3 regions of the Variovorax sp. YR566 genome follow, and region 3 is predicted to be linked to each of the others. Evidence: predicted binding sites of a transcription regulator. Region 3 holds the regulator's gene; each other region holds the start of a gene.
The links. Region 3 encodes sigma-54, which starts transcription at its own class of promoters, with help from an activator protein. Its sites were predicted from a motif close to TGGCANGNAANCTGCTTT; they were not measured.
Positions count from the first base shown of each region.

Region 1: the regulator sigma-54 is predicted to act here: its motif matches at 3,297-3,314, upstream of ACTG4X_RS12885 (nitrate regulatory protein).
Region 2: the regulator sigma-54 is predicted to act here: its motif matches at 2,237-2,254, upstream of ACTG4X_RS22420 (transglutaminase family protein).

Region 1 covers NZ_CP197092.1:2,750,787-2,756,853, reverse strand. Annotated here, with positions in the region: gene ACTG4X_RS12905 (branched-chain amino acid ABC transporter substrate-binding protein) at 1-809, opposite strand, end outside; gene ACTG4X_RS12900 (Hsp20/alpha crystallin family protein) at 934-1,305, shown strand; gene ACTG4X_RS12895 (alpha/beta hydrolase-fold protein) at 1,494-2,228, shown strand; gene tsaD (tRNA (adenosine(37)-N6)-threonylcarbamoyltransferase complex transferase subunit TsaD) at 2,185-3,225, opposite strand; gene ACTG4X_RS12885 (nitrate regulatory protein) at 3,345-4,607, shown strand; gene ACTG4X_RS12880 (CmpA/NrtA family ABC transporter substrate-binding protein) at 4,949-6,067, shown strand, end outside.
Region 2 covers NZ_CP197092.1:4,784,516-4,790,582, reverse strand. Annotated here, with positions in the region: gene ACTG4X_RS22420 (transglutaminase family protein) at 1-2,163, opposite strand, end outside; gene ACTG4X_RS22415 (DNA internalization-related competence protein ComEC/Rec2) at 2,308-4,752, shown strand; gene ACTG4X_RS22410 (oxepin-CoA hydrolase, alternative type) at 4,898-5,746, shown strand; gene ACTG4X_RS22405 (circularly permuted type 2 ATP-grasp protein) at 5,845-6,067, shown strand, end outside.
Region 3 covers NZ_CP197092.1:838,534-844,600, reverse strand. Annotated here, with positions in the region: gene ACTG4X_RS03970 (cytochrome b) at 1-24, shown strand, start outside; gene ACTG4X_RS03965 (YceI family protein) at 24-611, shown strand; gene ACTG4X_RS03960 (YceI family protein) at 677-1,321, shown strand; gene ACTG4X_RS03955 (LysE family translocator) at 1,341-1,988, shown strand; gene ACTG4X_RS03950 (phospholipase D family protein) at 1,996-3,603, opposite strand; gene rpoN (RNA polymerase factor sigma-54) at 3,614-5,215, opposite strand; gene lptB (LPS export ABC transporter ATP-binding protein) at 5,233-6,027, opposite strand; gene lptA (lipopolysaccharide transport periplasmic protein LptA) at 6,024-6,067, opposite strand, start outside.

The DNA.
Region 1 (6,067 bases), 1.9 Mb from region 3:
TTGAAGCCCGCTTCGCGCGCCGCCTTCACCAGCAGCGTGAGGTCGTTGCCCCAGTTGCCCGTGACCACGGCCTGCGCACCGCTCGCGATGATCTTGGTGGCATAGGGCGCAAAGTCTTTCACCTTGCCCATCGGATGCAGCTCGTCGCCGACGATCTCCACGTCGGGCCGCTGTGTGCCGAGCTGCCGGCGCGCCTCGCGCAGCACGGCCTGGCCGAAGCTGTAGTCCTGTCCGATCAGGTAGACGCGCTTGAGCGCTGCGTCGTCCTTCACCACGTCCATCAGCGCTGCCACGCGCATGTCGGCATGGGCGTCGAAGCGAAAGTGCCAGAAGCTGCAGCGCTCGTTCGTGAGCACCGGGTCGACCGCCGCGTAGTTGAGGAAGATCACGCGTCGCGACGGGTCGCGCTCGTTGTTCTTGTCGATGGCATCGACCAGCGCTGCGGCCGTGGCCGACGAGTTGCCCTGCAGCACGATGCGCGCGCCGTCGTCCATCGCGGCGCGCAGCGCGGAGAGCGCTTCTTCGTTCTGCCCCTTGCTGTCGTAGCGGTCGAGCTGCAGGGGCCGCGCGCCGCCGGGCAGCTTGATGCCGCCGCGCGCATTCACGCGCTCCACCGCCCACAGCAGATTGCGGAACACGGCCTCGCCGGTGTTGGCGAAGGGGCCGCTCATGCTTTCGATGAGAGCCAGTCGGATGGGCGCAGGTGGCGATGAAACCGATGCTTGTGCCAGCGCGGCGAAGGGCCTCGCGCATAGCGCCAGCGCCGCGAATTTCAAGGCCTCGCGACGCCAAATAAAGGGGGGATTCATTGTCTTGAAACGCGTGCGGCTGCGCCTAGATGAGGTCTCAAGCGGCACTCACGATTGAACGGCCGCGCAGTGTAAGGGACACACATTCCTTGTCCCCATTGTGTTGATTCAGGAGTTCTTCATCATGTTTTTCGCCCCCACCCTTCGCACCGCCCGCTTTGCTCCCCGCGCCTATGACCGCTCGTTCGAACGCTTCGTGAACGATGCCTTCGCCGGTGCCCGCCGCTCGCCGCTGGTCGAGCAGGACGACAAGAGCTGGACCCTCTCGCTCGACGTGCCGGGTTTCACGCGCGAAGACCTCGCGATCAGCATCGAAGGCGCCGTGCTGCGCATCGACAGCAAGGCCGAAGCCAAGCGCCAGTTCAAGGCGGCCTACGAGCTGCCGCAGGACATCGACGTGGCCACCAGCGAAGCAAAGCTCGAGAACGGCGTGCTCACGCTGAAGCTCGGCAAACTGGTCCCCGTGAACCAGGCCACTCAGTTACAAATCAACTAATTTGGCCTATGCCCACAAGAGGAAAATGTTAGTTAAGGCCTCGTTTTGACTTTAAACGAGCACCTTATTCACAATAGCGCTAGATAACGTCACATGATGTGACGTTTTCTTAGAACTTTCTTCTTCGTGGGCGTCTCGTAAACGCACCGAACTCGCTACGGTGCGGTTCGGGTGCCCCCAAAGGCACCATGAAAACGCACCTTCAATCCGCCAACCCCAACGAACAATCCGACACGCTCCTGGTGTTCCTGCCCGGGGCGTACCTGAAGCCCGACGAGTTCGAGCGCGAAGGGTTCATCGCAGCCGTGCGCGAACGCCATCTGGCGGCCGACTCCCTGCTGGTGGACGCGGATGTTTCCTACTACTACGAACAGACGCTGAGCGATCGCCTCCACACCGAGGTCATCGAGCCGCAGCGCGCCAAGGGCTACAAGTCGATCTGGCTCGTGGGCATTTCCATCGGCGGCTTCGGCGCGCTCATTCACGAACTGGCGCGGCCGGGCTCGGTGGACGGCATCGTGGCGCTCGCGCCCTACCTGGGACGCCGGGTGCTCGGCGCGGAGATCAAGAAGGCCGGCGGCCTGCGCACCTGGCAGGCGCCTACCGGGCCGCAGCCCGACGAAGAGCCCGACCGCAAGCTCTGGCCCTTCTTCCAGCAGTACCTGGAAGCCCAGCCGTCGCAGAACCTGCCGCCGCTGTACCTGGGCTTCGGGCTCGACGACCGCTTTGCCAGCAACCACAAGCTGCTGGCCGACGCCCTGCCGCCGGGACGCGTCTTCACGACCGAGGGTGGCCACGACTGGCCGCAGTGGCGCCAGCTGTGGCGCAATGTGCTGGACGTGCTGCCGCTGCCGGCAATCGGCCGATCAAAGCAACTGCTTACGCAGTCTCCGGTAGCAAAGCCATGGGCCATCGCGGCCTGACGTCGAAGGCATAGCGCTCGCTCGCCTGCGACAGCCCTGACTGCAGCCGCATTGCCGCAGCCATGGCGATCATCGCGCCGTTGTCGGTGCACAGGTGCAGCTCCGGGTAGTGCACGCGCACCTTGCGCTTCTCGCACGCAGCGTTCAGCTGTTCGCGCAGATTCCTGTTGGCTCCCACTCCTCCCGCCACCACCAGGCGCTTGAGCCCGGTCTGGTCGAGCGCGGCAAGCGACTTCTTCAGCAGCACCTCGACGATGGCCGCCTGCGTGGACGCGGCCAAGTCGGCCTTGTTCGCTTCGAGCTGGTCGCCGAGCTTCTTGGCCTGCGTGAGCACGGCCGTCTTCAGGCCGGCAAAGGAAAAATCGAGATCGCCGCTGTGCAGCAGCGGCCGCGGCAGCTTGAAGGCCGTGGCGTTGCCACCTTCGGCCAGCTTCGCGAGCCACGGCCCGCCCGGGTACGGCAGGCCCATGAGCTTGGCGCTCTTGTCGAAGGCCTCGCCGGCCGCGTCGTCGATGGTCTCACCGAGCAGTTCGTAGCGGCCCACGCCGTCCACCCGCATCAGCTGGGTGTGGCCGCCCGACACCAGCAGCGCGACGAACGGAAATTCCGGCGGATCGGCGCTCAGGAACGGCGACAGCAGATGCCCTTCGAGGTGATGCACGCCCAGCACCGGCTTGCCAAGCGCCACGCCCAGCGCACAGGCCACGCCGGCGCCCACCAGCAGCGCGCCCGCCAGGCCCGGCCCGCGCGTGTAGGCCACCACGTCGATCTCGCCCAGCGTGCGGCCGGCTTCGGCCATGACGGCTTCGGTCAGCGGCAGCACGCGGCGAATGTGGTCGCGGCTGGCCAGTTCGGGCACCACGCCGCCGTAGGCCTGGTGCATGGCGATCTGGCTGTGCAGCGCGTGCGAAAGCAGCAGCGGCAGCGCGTCGCCGTGCGACTCGACCAGCGCCACGCCGGTTTCATCGCAGGATGATTCGATTCCCAACAAGAGCATGCCGCCGAGTGTAGGCGGCGCCCTCCCCTGGCACCCGCGAAGGGGCAAACGGCGGCGCGCTCCACTCCCCGAGGCACGGATGTTGCGTTGACCATGCCAGAGCCCCGCGCCCTCCCACCATGAAATCCGGACTGAGTTTTCTGATCGCTGCCCGTCGCTGCGAAATCGACGAGCTGGATCAGCTCGCCCGCACCAGCGAACTGGTGAGCCTGATCGGCCGCCTCGTCCACGCGCTGCAGCGCGAGCGGGGCATGTCGAACATGTTCCTCACCTCTCGCGGCGCCCGCTTCGCCGACCAGCGCGGCCCGCAGATCGCCGAATGCATCGCGCTGGAGCAGGAGGTGCGCGCCGGCTTCGACCAGCTCGAGGCCGACAACCACCGCGGCGCGGGCACCGGCAACAGCGCGCGCCTGTTCAGCCGCATCGCATGGGTGCTCCCAGGGCTGGACGCGCTGCCCGGCCTGCGCCGCCGCATCGATGCGCTCGAACTGAAGCCGGCGCAATCCACCGCCGCGTTCGCCAAGCTCGTCGCCGGCCTGCTGTCGGTGGTGTTCGAGGCGGCCGACGGCGCCACCGACCCCGAGATCTCGCGCCTGCTGGTCGCGATGTTCAACTTCATGCAGGGCAAGGAATTCGCCGGCCAGGAACGCGCCTTCGGCTCCGCCGCGCTGGCGCTGGGCCGCAGCGACGAGGCGCAGCGCCTGCAGTGGCTGCACCTGATCGAATCGCAGGAGCGCTGCTTCCAGGTGTTCACCGATTTCTCCGGCGAGGCGGTGCTCGCGCTGTGGCGCAACAGCCAGCCCGATGCCGAAGTGGCCGAGCTCGAACGCATCCGCCGGCGCGGCGCCGCCTCCACGCCGGCTGACGTGCCGCTCAGCCAGGCCTGGTTCGACTGCTGCACCCGCCGCATCGACGCCATGAAGATCGTCGAGGACCGCCTGGCCGCCGACCTGCGCGCGCTGTGCGAGCGAAAGACCGTGCAGGCGCGCAGCGAGCTGCAGGAATACCGGCAGCTGCTCGACACGCTGGCCCCGCAGGCTGGCGCCCTGTTCTTCGACGACGCCGATGCGCAGTCGGCCGCTCCCGCGCAGTTCGGCCGCCATCTCGAACGCTCGGTGCTCGACATGGTCCAGGAACAGTCGCACCGCCTGCAGGCCATGAGCGACGAGCTCGAAACCGTGCGCGCCTCGCTCAACGAACGCAAGATCGTCGAACGCGCCAAGGGCCTGCTGATGGCGCACCGCCGGCTCAGCGAAGAAGACGCGCACAAGATGCTGCGCCAGACCGCCATGAACCAGAAGCGGCGGCTGGTCGACGTGGCCGAGTCGATGCTGGCAATGGCCGACTACCTGCCCATGCTCGACCGCGCGCCGCCGCGTTGAAGGGTCCGGACCGTTCAACTTGGTGCAGTGCACAACAACCGTGCCATCGGCGCTTCCCGGCCTGATCGGGCCCTCTTCCATGCTGTGCACCCGCATCCCGCTACTTTCTTGATAGCAGCCCATAGCATCCGAAGGCTGGCACACCGCTTGCAAGCAATAAGTTCGTAGGCCCCTCAATGGGTCTTCAGGCAGGCGGCACCCAACGGCGGGTGTCTCCCACCGAACCGGACAAAGGCGTCCCCATCCCGCAAGGGCTCGTTTTCGAGCAGCCCCTGCGCGGTGCGGACGCCTTTTCGTTTTTGTCTTTCTTGTTTGTTTGTCTTCAACCGGAGCCCCGCCCCATGACCGACCTGCTCAAAACCCGCCTCAGCCGACGCCGCGTATTGCAAGCCGCTGCCATTGGTGCCGTCGGCATCGACCCGGCGCTGCGCGCCGCCGTCTGGGCCCAGGGCTCGGACAAGCCCGAGAAGGAAGAAGTGAAGATCGGCTTCATCCCGCTGACCGACTGCGCCAGCGTGGTGATGGCCTCGGTGCTCGGCATCGACAAGAAGTACGGCGTGAAGATCGTCCCCAGCAAGGAAGCCAGTTGGGCCGGCGTGCGCGACAAGCTGGTCAACGGCGAGCTCGACATGGCGCACGTGCTCTACGGCCTGGTCTACGGTGTGCACCTCGGCGTGAGCGGCCCCAAGAAGGACATGGCCGTGCTCATGACGCTCAACAACAACGGCCAGGCCATCACGCTGTCGAAGAAGCTCTCGGACAAGGGCGCGGTCGATGCGGCCTCGCTCGCCAAGCTCATCGCCAGCGAGAAGCGCGAATACACCTTCGCGCAGACTTTCCCCACCGGCACGCACGCCATGTGGCTCTACTACTGGCTCGCCTCCGCCGGCATCGACCCGTTCAAGGACGTGAAGAACATCACCGTGCCGCCCCCGCAGATGGTGGCCAACATGCGCGTGGGCAACATGGACGGCTACTGCGTGGGCGAACCTTGGGGCCAGCGCGCGATCATGGACGGCATCGGCATCACGGCCATCACCACGCAGGACATCTGGAAGGACCACCCCGAGAAGGTGCTCGGCACCACGGCCGAGTTCACCAAGAAATACCCGAACACCGCGCGCGCCGTGACCGCCGCCATCCTCGAGGCCGGCAAGTGGATCGACACCGGCCTGCAGAACAAGAACAAGATGGCCGAGACCATCGCCGACAAGAGCTACGTCAACACCAGCGTGGACGCCATCAACCAGCGCATCCTGGGCCGCTACACCAACGGCCTGGGCAAGAGCTGGGACGACCCCAACCACATGAAGTTCTACAACGGCGGCGCCGTGAACTTCCCGTACCTGTCGGACGGCATGTGGTTCCTCACGCAGCACAAGCGCTGGGGCCTGCTGAAGGAACACCCCGACTACCTGAAGGTGGCCACCGAGATCAACCGCATCGACATCTACAAGCAG
Region 2 (6,067 bases), 3.3 Mb from region 3:
CTTCAGTCGCGGGTCGCGCGGCGGCGGGTAGCCTTCCATCACGATGCGCACGCCCAGGTCGCGCGCGGTGGCTTCGACTGCTGCGACCAGGTCGAGATAGTCCTCCAGGCGCGCGAGCGGCGGCATGAAGACGTAGAGCACGCCCGAGGCATTGCCCTTCTTCTCGGCGGAGGGGCCGTTGGCGCGGCGCGGGTCGCGCACTTCGACGCACAGCGCGGTGCGCGTGACCCAGTGGGCTGATTCGCCGCGCAGCGGCTGGCGGGTGGTCGATTTGTCGGTGGACTCATCGGCCGCTGCTGCAGCCGCCGTATCGCCGCTCGCCGCATCACCGGGGCTTTGCATGCGTAGCGACGCAGGCACCACTGGCGGCGTGCCGAAGGTGTAGGGCACGTCGCCGAGGCCTGCAGCACCGGCCACACCCGTGCTGTAGCGCGCACGGTAGTCGGCCGCGCTAGGCAGGGTTCCGCGTGGGGCGGTCGGGTCGCGCTCGATCAGGTAGGGGTAGTCGCCCTTGCTGGCCCACGGCTGCGAGTCGAGCGGCAGGCGGTAGCCCATGGGCGAGTCGCCGGGGATCAGGTAGAGCCGGTCGTCGCGCAGGAACCAGGGGCCGGTCTTCCAGGCCGGGCCGGAGAGCGCGGGGGCGTCGCCGTTCGCATTGCCGGGCTCGATGGGCAGCATGTAGCCGATCACCGCGTCGAGCTTCTGCGTGAACACGCGGCGCAGGCGCACGCGTTCGAGTTCGTCGTCGAGCTTCGACTCGAAGGGATCGACGTTCACCGGCAGGCGGCGTTCGCGCCAGAGGTAGTAGTAGATGTCTTCGTAGCCGGGCTGGATGTAGCGCTCGGTCAGGCCGAGCTTGTGGGCCAGCACGGTGGTGAAGCGGCGCGCGTCTTCGCTCGTGTAGTGCGTGGGAAAGCGCTCGTCGGCAAACAGCTCGGGGTCGTGCCACAGCGTCTGGCCGTCGGCGCGCCAGAAGATCGACAGCGCCCAGCGCGGCAGTTGCTCGCCCGGGTACCACTTGCCCTGGCCGAAATGCAGGAAGCCGCCCTTGCCGTACTCGGCGCGCAGCTTGTGCACGAGCTCGGTGGCGTAGCCGCGCTTCGTGGGGCCGAGGGCGTCGGTGTTCCATTCGGGCGCGTCGCGGTCGCTGGTGGCCACGTAGGTCGGCTCGCCGCCCATGGTGAGGCGCACGTCGCCGGCCTTAAGGCGCGCATCGACTGCGTCGCCCAGGGCCAGCACTTCGGACCACTGCTCTTCGGTGTAGGGCTTGGTGACGCGCGGCGATTCGTAGATGCGCGTGACCTTCATCTCATGGCCGAACTCGACCTCGGATTCGTCGACGCCGCCCTCGATGGGCGCCGCGCTCGAAGGCGTGGGCGTGCAGGCCAGCGGAATGTGGCCCTCGCCAGCCAGCAGGCCCGAGGTGGCGTCGAGGCCGATCCAGCCTGCGCCCGGCAGGAACACTTCGCACCAGGCGTGCAGGTCGGTGAAGTCGACCGTAGTGCCGCTCGGGCCGTCGAGCGCCTTCACGTCGGGCGTGAGCTGGATGAGGTAGCCCGAGACGAAACGCGCGGCCAGCCCGCAGTGGCGCAGCAGTTGCACCAGCAGCCAGCCCGAGTCGCGGCATGAGCCGCTGCCGCTGGTGAGCGTTTCTTCCGGCGTCTGCACACCGGGCTCCATGCGGATCAGGTAGTTGACGTCTTGCTGGACCTGCTGGTTGATGCCGACCAGGAAGTCGATGGTGCGCTGCTCCTTGCGATCGATCTTGTCGAGGTAGGCCTGCAGCAGCGGCGTGGGCGCTTCGGTGACGAGGTAGGGCGCGAGCTCTTCGGCCTGCGAGGCCGTGTACTTGAACGGGAAGTTCTCGGCCTGTGGCTCGAGGAAGAAGTCGAAGGGGTTGTAGACCGCCATCTCGACCACGAGGTCGACCGTGACCTTGAATTCGCGCGTCTTCTCGGGGAACACGAGCCGCGCCTGGTAGTTGGCGAACGGGTCCTGCATCCAGTTGACGAAGTGCTCGGCGGGCTCGACCCGCAGCGAATACGAGATGACGTTGCTGCGGCAATGCGGCGCGGGACGCAAGCGCACGACCTGTGGGCCCAACTGCACCAGGCGGTCGTATTTGTAGTGGGTGACGTGGTGGAGAGCGGCGTGAATGGACATGCGTTTTTGTGTGCAGTACTGCGAGATTGCATCGAAAAGATGTCTCTTGTGAGACGCATACTAGCCCAGATGCCAAGCAATTAACGCGCCACTGAGCGTGACTTTGGGGAGGGTTTGCATCATGGGTTCGGGAGTTTTTCGTTGATGCCGTTTCGTGCGTCCGGTGGTGCCATGGGTGGAGCGGGGGCGTTCGTGGCGCTGGGTGGCTCGCTGCTGGGAGCGGCCTTGCAGTTGCAGCAGGCGGTGCTTTGGCCGGCGTGGGCCTACGCCGGCTTGCTGTTCGTGGCAGTGGCCGGCCTGTGTTGGCGACGCATGCCGGGCAGGGGCCTGATGCTTGTCGCCTTGCTATGCGGCGCGATGGCCGGCGCAGGGCTCGCGGGATGGCGCGCGGCGGTCTATGCGAGCGGCGCGCTCGACCCGGCGCTCGAAGGGCGCGACCTGCAGGTCACGGGCGTTGTGTCGGAGATGCCCCAGCGAAACGAAGCTGGAACGCAGTTCCGGCTGGATGTCGAGTCCGCGGGTTGGGCTGATCCGGATGCGCAGGGGCGGCCCGCGGTGCCCGATCGCATTGCACTCGGCTGGTATGCCGAAGGCTCGAGCCTGTGGAGCCGTGCTTCCGAAAGCCGCACGCCCTTTGCCAGCACAGTCGGCTCCCTGCACGCCGGCGAGCGATGGCGGCTGACGGTGCGTCTGAAGGCGCCGCACGGCAGCCGCAATCCCCATGGCTTCGACAGCGAACTCTGGATGTGGGAGCAGGGCCTGCATGCCAGCGGCTATGTGCGAACCGGCGCGCGCGATGCGGCGCCAATGCTGGTGGCAAGCACGTGGTGGCACCCCATCGAGCGCGCACGCGAAGCCGTGCGCGATGCCGTCTTCGAGCGCGTGCCCGACCGCGCGCAGGCGGGCGTGATCGCGGCCCTGGTCACCGGCGACCAGAGCGCCATCGACCGCTCGGGCTGGGACGTGTTCCGCGCCACGGGCGTGGCACACCTGATGTCGATCTCCGGCCTCCACGTCACGATGTTTGCCTGGCTGGCCGCGCACATCGTCGGTCTGCTCTGGCGGCGCAGCGCGCGGCTGATGCTGCGCTTGCCGGCGCAGCAGGCAGCGTTGATAGGCGGCGTGCTGCTGGCCACGCTCTACGCGCTCTTCAGCGGCTGGGGTGTGCCCTCGCAGCGCACTGTGTGGATGCTGGCGACGGTCGCGCTGCTGCGCCTCACGGGCCGGCGCTGGCCTTGGCCGCATGTGTGGCTGCTGACGGCGGCCGTGGTGGTCGCGCTCGATCCGTGGGCCTTGATGCAGGCCGGCTTCTGGCTGAGCTTCGTGGCGGTGGGCGTGTTGTTTGCCACGGACGCCGCGGTGCCGGGCGAGCGGAAGACCGGTGCCGCTTCCCGCCTGTTGCTGTTCTTTCGCGAGCAATGGGTCATCACGCTGGCGATCACGCCGCTGAGCCTGCTGCTGTTCCAGCAGGTGTCGCTGATCGGCCTGCTGGCCAATGCGGTGGCGATCCCCTGGGTCACGCTCGTGATCACGCCGTTGGCCATGCTGGGCGTGGCCGTGGCGCCGCTTTGGGACCTCGCAGCCCGGGCCGTGCAGGTGCTGGCGCTGCTGCTGCAATGGCTGGCCGGGCTGCCGTATGCCACGCTGTCGATGGCCGCGCCGCCTTTGTGGATGGCCGCTTGCGGCGTGGCCGGCGGTGCATTGCTGGCCATGCGGCTATCTTGGTCGCTGCGCGCCCTTGGCATTCCGCTGCTGCTGCCAGTGTTGCTGTGGCAGGCGCCCCGGCCGGCGGCCGGCGAATTCGAGTTGCTCGCCGCCGACATCGGCCAAGGCAACGCGGTGCTCGTGCGCACCGCCACGCACAGCCTGCTCTATGACGCCGGCCCGCGCTACAGCCTTGAAAGCGATGCCGGCCATCGCGTGCTCGTGCCGCTGCTGCGGGCCTACGGCGAGCGCCTCGACACGCTGGTGCTGAGCCATCGCGACACCGATCACACCGGCGGTGCGCCCGCGGTGCTCGCGATGCAGCCGCGGGCCGAGCTGCTGAGTTCCCTCGAAGCCACGCATCCGCTGCAGGCGACGCTGGCGGCACGGCGTTGCGAGGCGGGGCAGGCCTGGACCTGGGACGGCGTGCGCTTCGAGGTGCTGCATCCGTTCGACACCGACTACCGCGGCTTCACCAAGCCCAATGCCGTGTCGTGCGTGCTGCGTATCGGCAACGGGCGCGCGGCGGCGCTGCTGGCCGGCGACATCGAGCGGCTGCAGGAGGCCGCGCTCGTCGTTCGCACGCCGCAGCTGCTGCGCGCCGACGTGCTGCTGGCGCCGCACCACGGCAGCAAGACTTCGTCGAGCCCGGCCTTCCTCGATGCGGTGCAGCCGGGCATTGCCTTTGTCCAGGCGGGGTATCGCAACCGCTTCGGCCATCCGGCGCAGGAGGTGGCGGCGCGCTACCGGGACCGCGGCGTGCGGCTGGTCGAAAACACCCGCTGCGGCGCCGCGCACTGGACCAGCACACGCCCCGCCGACGTGGCCTGCGAGCGCGAGCGCCATGCGCGGTACTGGCAGCACAGCCCTGAAATCGTGAACTAATTGTCAAAAGTAGTCCGAAAGGCCACTTGTCAGCGTGCTCGTACTGGCGTCCCATGCGTTGTATCGTTTGGCTACAACTCAGAAGAGGGGACAGCATGAGCAACCGTCAAGGCCTTCGGTGGGACCTGTTTTCCGGGCATACGCCGTGACGGCCGCTGTTCCGGCCATCACCAGCACGAGCGCCGCGGCCGCACCCGGCGCGCGGCTCAAGATGCACCGCGAAGGCCCGGTGCTGGTGCTGACGCTGAGCAACCCCGCGGCGCGCAATGCGCTCAATCCGTCGGTCTACCGCGCGGCCGCCAAGGCGATGCGCGCCACCTCGGGTTTTCGCACCGTGCGTGCCATCGTGTTGTGCGGGGAGGGCGATCATTTCAGCGGCGGCGGCGACCTGCGACGCCTAGCCCGGCAACGCAAGCTGCCGGCCGCCGAGCAGCATGGCCACATCGATGCGCTGCACGAATGGATCATGGCGATCCAGGAGGCTCCCCAGCCCGTCATTGCCGCCGTCGAGGGCGCGGCCATGGGTGGGGGCTTTTCGCTGTGCCTGGCCTGCGACCTGATCGTGGCCGCGGAAGACGCGAAGTTCGCCATGTCCTATGTGAATGTGGGCCTCACGCCCGACGGCGGCGGCACCGATTCGCTGGTGCGCGCGCTACCGCCGCAGGCTGCCCTCGAAATGCTGCTCGACGGCACGCCCAGCACCGCGAAGCGGCTGCACGAACTGGGCGTGGTCAACAAGGTCGTGCCGCATGGGGAGGCCGGTGCCACCGCGCTCGCCTGGGCGCAGCAGCTCGCGCGCGGCCCGTTCGAGGTGCAGGCGCGCATCAAGCAACTCGTGTATTCGGCGCGTGGGCGCAGCCGGCGTGAGCAGCTCGACGCCGAGCGCGAATCCTTCCTGGCCAGCCTCTACAGCGACGAGAGCGGGGAGCGCATCAAGGGATTTCTCTCGCCCCGCAAGAAGCTGACGGCCAGCGAGGAAGGGCCTGAGCGCTGAGCGAAGAAAAAGTCTTCCGGCCCGTCTCCGGCCTTGGCATAAGGGGTTCTACTGGCCCTGAACTTGCTAAGCTATAGCTCAAGGAGATTGGTCGTTCCATGCACAAATTTGACGAGATGTATGAGCAGTTGCCCTATGCGGGGGCTGCAATCCGACAGCACTACAAGCGCTACGACCAATGGCTCGCGAAGCAACCCGGTGAGGTGATGCGTTCGCGGCGCGAAGAGGCGGAATTGATTTTCCGCCGGGTCGGCATCACCTTCGCGGTGTATGGCGCCAAGGACGAGGACGGCTCCGGCACCGAGCGGCTCATCCCGTTCG
Region 3 (6,067 bases):
CCACGCAAGGAATCTGCTCGATGATGAAGCGACTGTTTTTCCGCCTCTTGCCGTCGCTCGCGGCACTGGCCTTCGCGATGGCACTGCCGGCCGGCGCCGAGCCCGCGGCCGCGAAGCTCGTTGCCGACAAGAGCCAGATCGTGTTCGTCACCAAGCAGATGGGCGTGCCGGTGGAAGGCACATTCAAGAAGTTCGACGCACACGTCGCCTTCGATCCGAAGAAGCCCGAGGGCGGCAGCGTCGCGCTGCAGATCGACACGGCCAGCGCAGGCTTCGGCGTTCCGATGAGCGATGCCGAGTTGCCCAAGCAGCCATGGTTCGACGCCGCGCATTTCCCGCAGGCGAGCTTCCAGTCAAGCGCCATCAAGGCGCTGGGCGACGGCAAGTTCGAGATGGCGGGCAAGCTCACCATCAAGGGCACGGCCAAGTCCGTGACGGTGCCCGTCAGCATCGCGGCGGCCGGCGGCAACTACGCGGTGGCCACCGGAAGCTTTACGATCCAGCGGCTCGACTACAAGGTGGGCGACGGCGAATGGACCGACACCTCGATGGTCGGCAACGAGGTGCAGGTGCGCTTCAAGTTCACGCTCACAGGCCTCGGGCCGCTGTGAACGGCCGAATGGGCCTGCCCTCCCCTCACTCACTTTTCTCTTTCATGACCCACACAACCAACGCCATGAAAAAGCTCCTTCTCGCCGCGGCCCTGTCGGCCGCCGCGTTCACCGGCGCCACGGCACAGCAGCAACCACAAGGGCCCGAATACACCGCGCCGGCCGTGGCCGCCAAGCCCGCGGGCGGGCCGGTGAAAAACGCCAACTACGTGGTCGACCCGACGCACACCTTCGTGATGTACGAAATGGGCCACTACGGCACCACCACCAACCGGGGCCGCTTCAGCACCAAGGACGGCTCCGTGCAGATCGACGGTACCGGCGCGAGCGGCAAGGTCGACATCACGATGGACATCAGCTCCATCAACACCGGCGTCGACCTGCTCAACCGCCACGTGCAGAGCAAGGACTTCTTCAACGTGGCCGAGTTTCCGACCGGCCGCTTCGTGGCCGACCGCATCGACTTCAGCGGCGGCAAGGTGGTCGACGTGCCCGGCACGCTCACGCTGATGGGCCAGACCAAGCCGGTGACGCTGAAGGCCGTGCGCTTCAACTGCTACCTGAGCCCGCTGATCAACCGCCAGGTGTGCGGCGGCGACTTCGAGACGACCGTGGAGCGCAGCGACTGGGGCATCACCTGGGGGCTGAACTTCGGCTTCGAGAACAAGGTGAAGCTGCTGGTGCAGGTCGAAGCGGTCAACGTGCAGTGACACCGGAGAAGGCAAGGCCATGATGAACACCACCCTTTCGCTGCTCGGCATCGCCGGCGCCATGACTGTGGGCGCGATGAGTCCCGGCCCCAGTTTCGTGATGGTGGCGCGCACCGCCGTGACCTCGCGCACCGACGGACTGGCCGCAGCGCTGGGCATGGGTGCCGGCGGGCTGGTCTTCGCGATCGCCGCGCTGGCCGGGCTGCAGGCGGCGTTCCTGGCCGTGCCGGCGCTGTACGTGGCCATCAAGGGCCTGGGGGGCGCCTACCTCGTCTACCTGGGCTTTCGCATCTGGAGCGGCGCGCGGCAGCCGCTGGCCGTGGCGGCGCAGGAGACGGACGGGTCGCCGCGCCAGCAGGGCCGCAGCGGCCGCACCTTCCTGCTGGGCCTGGCCACGCAGGTCAGCAACCCGAAGACTGCCGTGGTCTACGCCAGCATCTTCGCGGCCTTCCTGCCGCGCGAGGTGCCGCTGGTGCTCGCACTGGCGGTGCCGGCGGTCATTTTCTGCATCGAGACGGGCTGGTACGCCATCGTGGCGCTGGCGCTTTCCTCGGCAGCGCCGCGCTCGGCCTACCTGCGCTACAAGGTCTGGATCGACCGGGCCGCCGGCGGCGTGATGGGGCTGCTGGGCCTGCGGCTGATCTGGTCGGCCGTGCGCGGCAACTGAGCCGACGCTACAACAGGCTCTCCGGCGTCAGCGGCGCCAGCAATTCGAGCATGGTCCGGTCCCAGAAGCCGGAGTCGGGCTCCTCGCTCAGCACGGTGAGCTTGCCGGCGTCGTCGCTGACCCATTCGATGCGCGACTCGTTGCTGCCCTCGGCAAAGCGCAGCCGGTAGGCGCCCTGCTGCTTGAGCACGTCGATGAGCTTCAGTGCCTGCTGCGCCATCTCGGGGCTGCGGATGAAGAGGCCGATCTCGGTGTTGTGCGTCTCCGAGCGCGGATCGAAATTCATCGAGCCGACGAAAAGAATGCGCCGGTCGATCACCGCCGACTTGGCGTGCAGCCTGCCCACCGAAGTGCCGAACAGGCCGAGTCGCACGCTGCGCCGGGTGCGCGTGGAGCTCAGTTCGTAGAGGTCGGCGCCGAGCTTGAGCATGTCGGGCCGGTAGCGGCGGTAGGCGGTGTGCACCAACGGCTCGTCGGTGGCGGCCAGCGAATTGGTGACGACGCTGATCTTCACGTTGCGGCCGCGGATCTCGCGCATCACCTCCAGCCCCGAGGCGCCCGGAATGAGGTAGGGCGAGACGATGGTCACCTCGGAGCGCGCACGGCGCATCTGCTCGACCACGTTGTAGCGCACGCTGTCGACGTCCAGCAGCGGCACGCCGCCGTATGAGACGGTCTTGCCGATCACGCGCTCGGGCGAATCGGCGTAGGCCTCTGCGGTGGCCCAGATCAGTCCGAGCTTGCCGGCGTTCAGGTCTTCCGCCATCGGGCTGTAGCCAAGCAGGTCGTTGGGCGCGGGCGGCGGCGGTGGTGGCGTGGTGTCGGGGCCGGTGGCGACGTCGAAGCGCTTCTGCAGCTCCTCGCGCGACAGGTCGCTGCTCACCACCGACTGGATCGGCCGCACGTAGATGCTGTTCCAGTACTGGTCGAACAGGCTGCCCAGCCGCGGGATCAGCGCGCCGGTGACGAAGGTGTCGAGGTCTAGAAAGTTCTCGCCCGCCGTGCGCCTGAAATACTGGTTGCCGATGTTGCGCCCGCCCGCCACCGCCATCGCGCCGTCGGCAATGAACAGCTTGTTGTGCATGCGGCGGTTGACGCGGCTGAAGTCGAAAAGCGACGCGCTGAAGCGCTTCAGCAGGCTGCCGCGCCCGGCCGGGAACGGGTTGAACAGGCGCAGCTCCACGTTGGGCGTGGCGGCCAGGCCGAGCAGCAGCTCGTCTTCGCCGGAGGTGTAGAGGTCGTCCATCAGCAGCCGCACGCGCACGCCGCGCTGAGCGGCGTCGCGCAGGGTGCGCATCAGGTAGCGGCCGGTTTCGTCGTTCTCGATCTGGTAGTACTGCACGTCGAGCGTGCGCTGCGCGCGACGGGCCAGTTGGATACGGGTGTCGAAGGCGAAGTCGCCGCCGGGCATGAGGCGAAAGCCGCTCAGGTCGGGGTCGGGCTGCGAGGCCAGCGCGATCTTGCCGAGCGCGGTGTCGGCTGACACGGCCATGGCCTTGGTGGGCGGGCGCGGCGCCTCGTCGGGCAATGTGGCGCAGCCTGCGAACAGCAAGACCGCCGCCATGACGAAAACCCAATGCCCACAACGCGAAAGCGACAGCAGGCGACGGGTCATCGGTGGCTTTCTACAGGGCCTTGCGAAGGTTGGCGGGCGCGATGCGCAGCGCCTCGCGGTACTTGGCCACGGTGCGGCGCGCGCACTCGATGCCCTGCTCTTTCAGCATCTCGGAGATCTGGCTGTCCGACAGCGGCTTCTTGATGCTCTCGGAGCTGACGAACTGCTTGATCAGCGCGCGCACCGCGGTGCTCGACGCATTGCCGCCGGTCTCAGTGCCCAGCGCCGAGCCGAAGAAGTACTTGAGCTCGACCGTGCCGAAGGGCGTGGCCATGTACTTGGCGGTGGTCACGCGCGAGATGGTCGATTCGTGCAGGCCCAGCTCGTCGGCGATCTCGCGCAGCACCAGCGGGCGCATCGCGAGTTCGCCGTGCACGAAGTAGCTCTTCTGCCGCTCGACGATGGCGTTGCTCACGCGCAGGATGGTGTCGAAGCGCTGCTGGATGTTCTTGATGAACCAGCGCGCCTCCTGCAGCCGCTGCGACAGCGCCTGGCTGCCTTCGCCCTTGTGCGACTTGAGCGCGCCGGCGTAGATGTCGTGCACGCGCAGGCGCGGCATCACCTCGGGGTTCAGCATGACGCGGAACTTCACATTGGTGCCGCGGCCCGTCTTGGTGACGATCACGTCGGGAATGACGATGTTGCGCTCGACATCGACAAAGCGCCGACCCGGCTTGGGTTCGAGCCGCGCGATGATCTGCAGCGCCGAGCGCACCAGCTCCTCGTTGCTGCGGGTGAGCGTGGCCAGGCGCTTGAAATCGCGGCGCGCGAGCAGTTCCATCGGCTGCTTGCAGATGGCGATGGCGGTCTTGCGGACCAGCTCTTCCTCGTCGGTCTCGTCCTCGCGGGCCAGGGCACGCAGCTGGATGCCCAGGCATTCGCCGAGGTCGCGAGCGCCGACGCCGGCGGGTTCCAGGCTTTGCAGCAGGCCGAGCGCCACCTGAAAGTGATGCACGAGGTCGTCGAACTGGTCGTTGTCGTCGCCGGCCAGGCCCGAGGCCAGTGCGGGCAGCGAGTCTTCCAGGTAGCCGTCGTCGTTGAGCGATTCGATGAGAAAGCGCAGCGCGGCGCTGTCGTTCTCGTTCAGGCGCAGGCTCAGGGCCTGGCGGTGCAGGAAGGACTGCAGCGACTCCTGGCTGCGCGCGAGTTCGGTGGCGTCGGCACGTTCGTCGTCGCCCAGGTTGTTCTGGCGCGCGGGCGCATCGCTGCCCCATTCGCTGTCGTCGGGCGCCATGTCGACGGTGCCGTCGCCTTCCCAGTCGGGCTCGCGCTCGGTGATCTCGGCAGCGGGGCCGTCGGTGTCGGCCGTGGTGGCGGTGCTGGTTTCGGTGGAAGCAGTGGACGCGCTGGCGGCGGGCGAAGCGAAGTCGCTTTCGCCGTCGCCGCTATCGCCGCCGTCGTCGCGCGGCACCGGGGCATCGGCCGTGTCGAGCCCGAATTCCTCGCGCGCCGCTTCTTCAGCCGTGCGCTCGAGGAACGGGTTCTCGTCGAGCATCTGCTCCACCTCCTGGCTCAGTTCGAGCGTGGAGAGTTGAAGCAGCCTGATCGACTGCTGCAGCTGTGGCGTCAACGCCAGATGCTGCGAGACGCGAAGGGATAGCCCTTGCTTCATGGGAACCGCTCCCGCCCTTACATGCGGAAGTGTTCGCCCAAGTACACCCTGCGTACTTCGGCGTTGTCGACGATCTCCGAGGGTGTGCCTTGTGCCAGCACATGCCCGTCGCTGATGATGAAAGCGTGATCGCAGATGCCCAGCGTTTCACGCACGTTGTGGTCGGTGATGAGCACGCCGATGCCGCGCTCCTTCAGGAAACTGATGATCCGCTGGATTTCGATCACCGCGATCGGGTCGATGCCGGCGAAGGGCTCGTCCAGCAGGATGAAGCGCGGCTGCGTGGCCAGTGCACGCGCAATTTCGACGCGGCGGCGCTCGCCGCCCGACAGCGCAAGCGCGGGCGAATCGCGCAGGTGGTCAACGCGCAGGTCGGCCAGCAGCTCGGCCAGGCGCTCGTCCATGTGCTGCTTCGACAGCGGCGCCATCTTGCCGCTCTCGTCGGGCTCGCTCTGGAGCTCGAGCACGGCGCGCACGTTTTCCTCGACCGTGAGCTTGCGGAAGATCGAGGCTTCCTGCGGCAGGTAGCTCAGGCCCATGCGGGCGCGGCGGTGGATCGGCATGTGGGCGATGGGCTCGCCGTCGATGCTGATGTCGCCCGCGTCGGCGCGCACCAGCCCCACGATCATGTAGAACGAGGTGGTCTTGCCCGCGCCGTTCGGCCCGAGCAGTCCGACGACTTCGCCCTTCTGCACGTCGAGCGAGACGTCTTTCACGACCGTACGGCTGCCGTAGCTCTTCTTCAGGCCGCGCGCGATCAGGCGGCTGCCCGGTGCGCCGTTGGTGTCCTGCGTTCCTGCGGTTTCGATCACTTGCGGGTTTCTCCCTGGTCACTGAGCGTGGTGCTCTGGC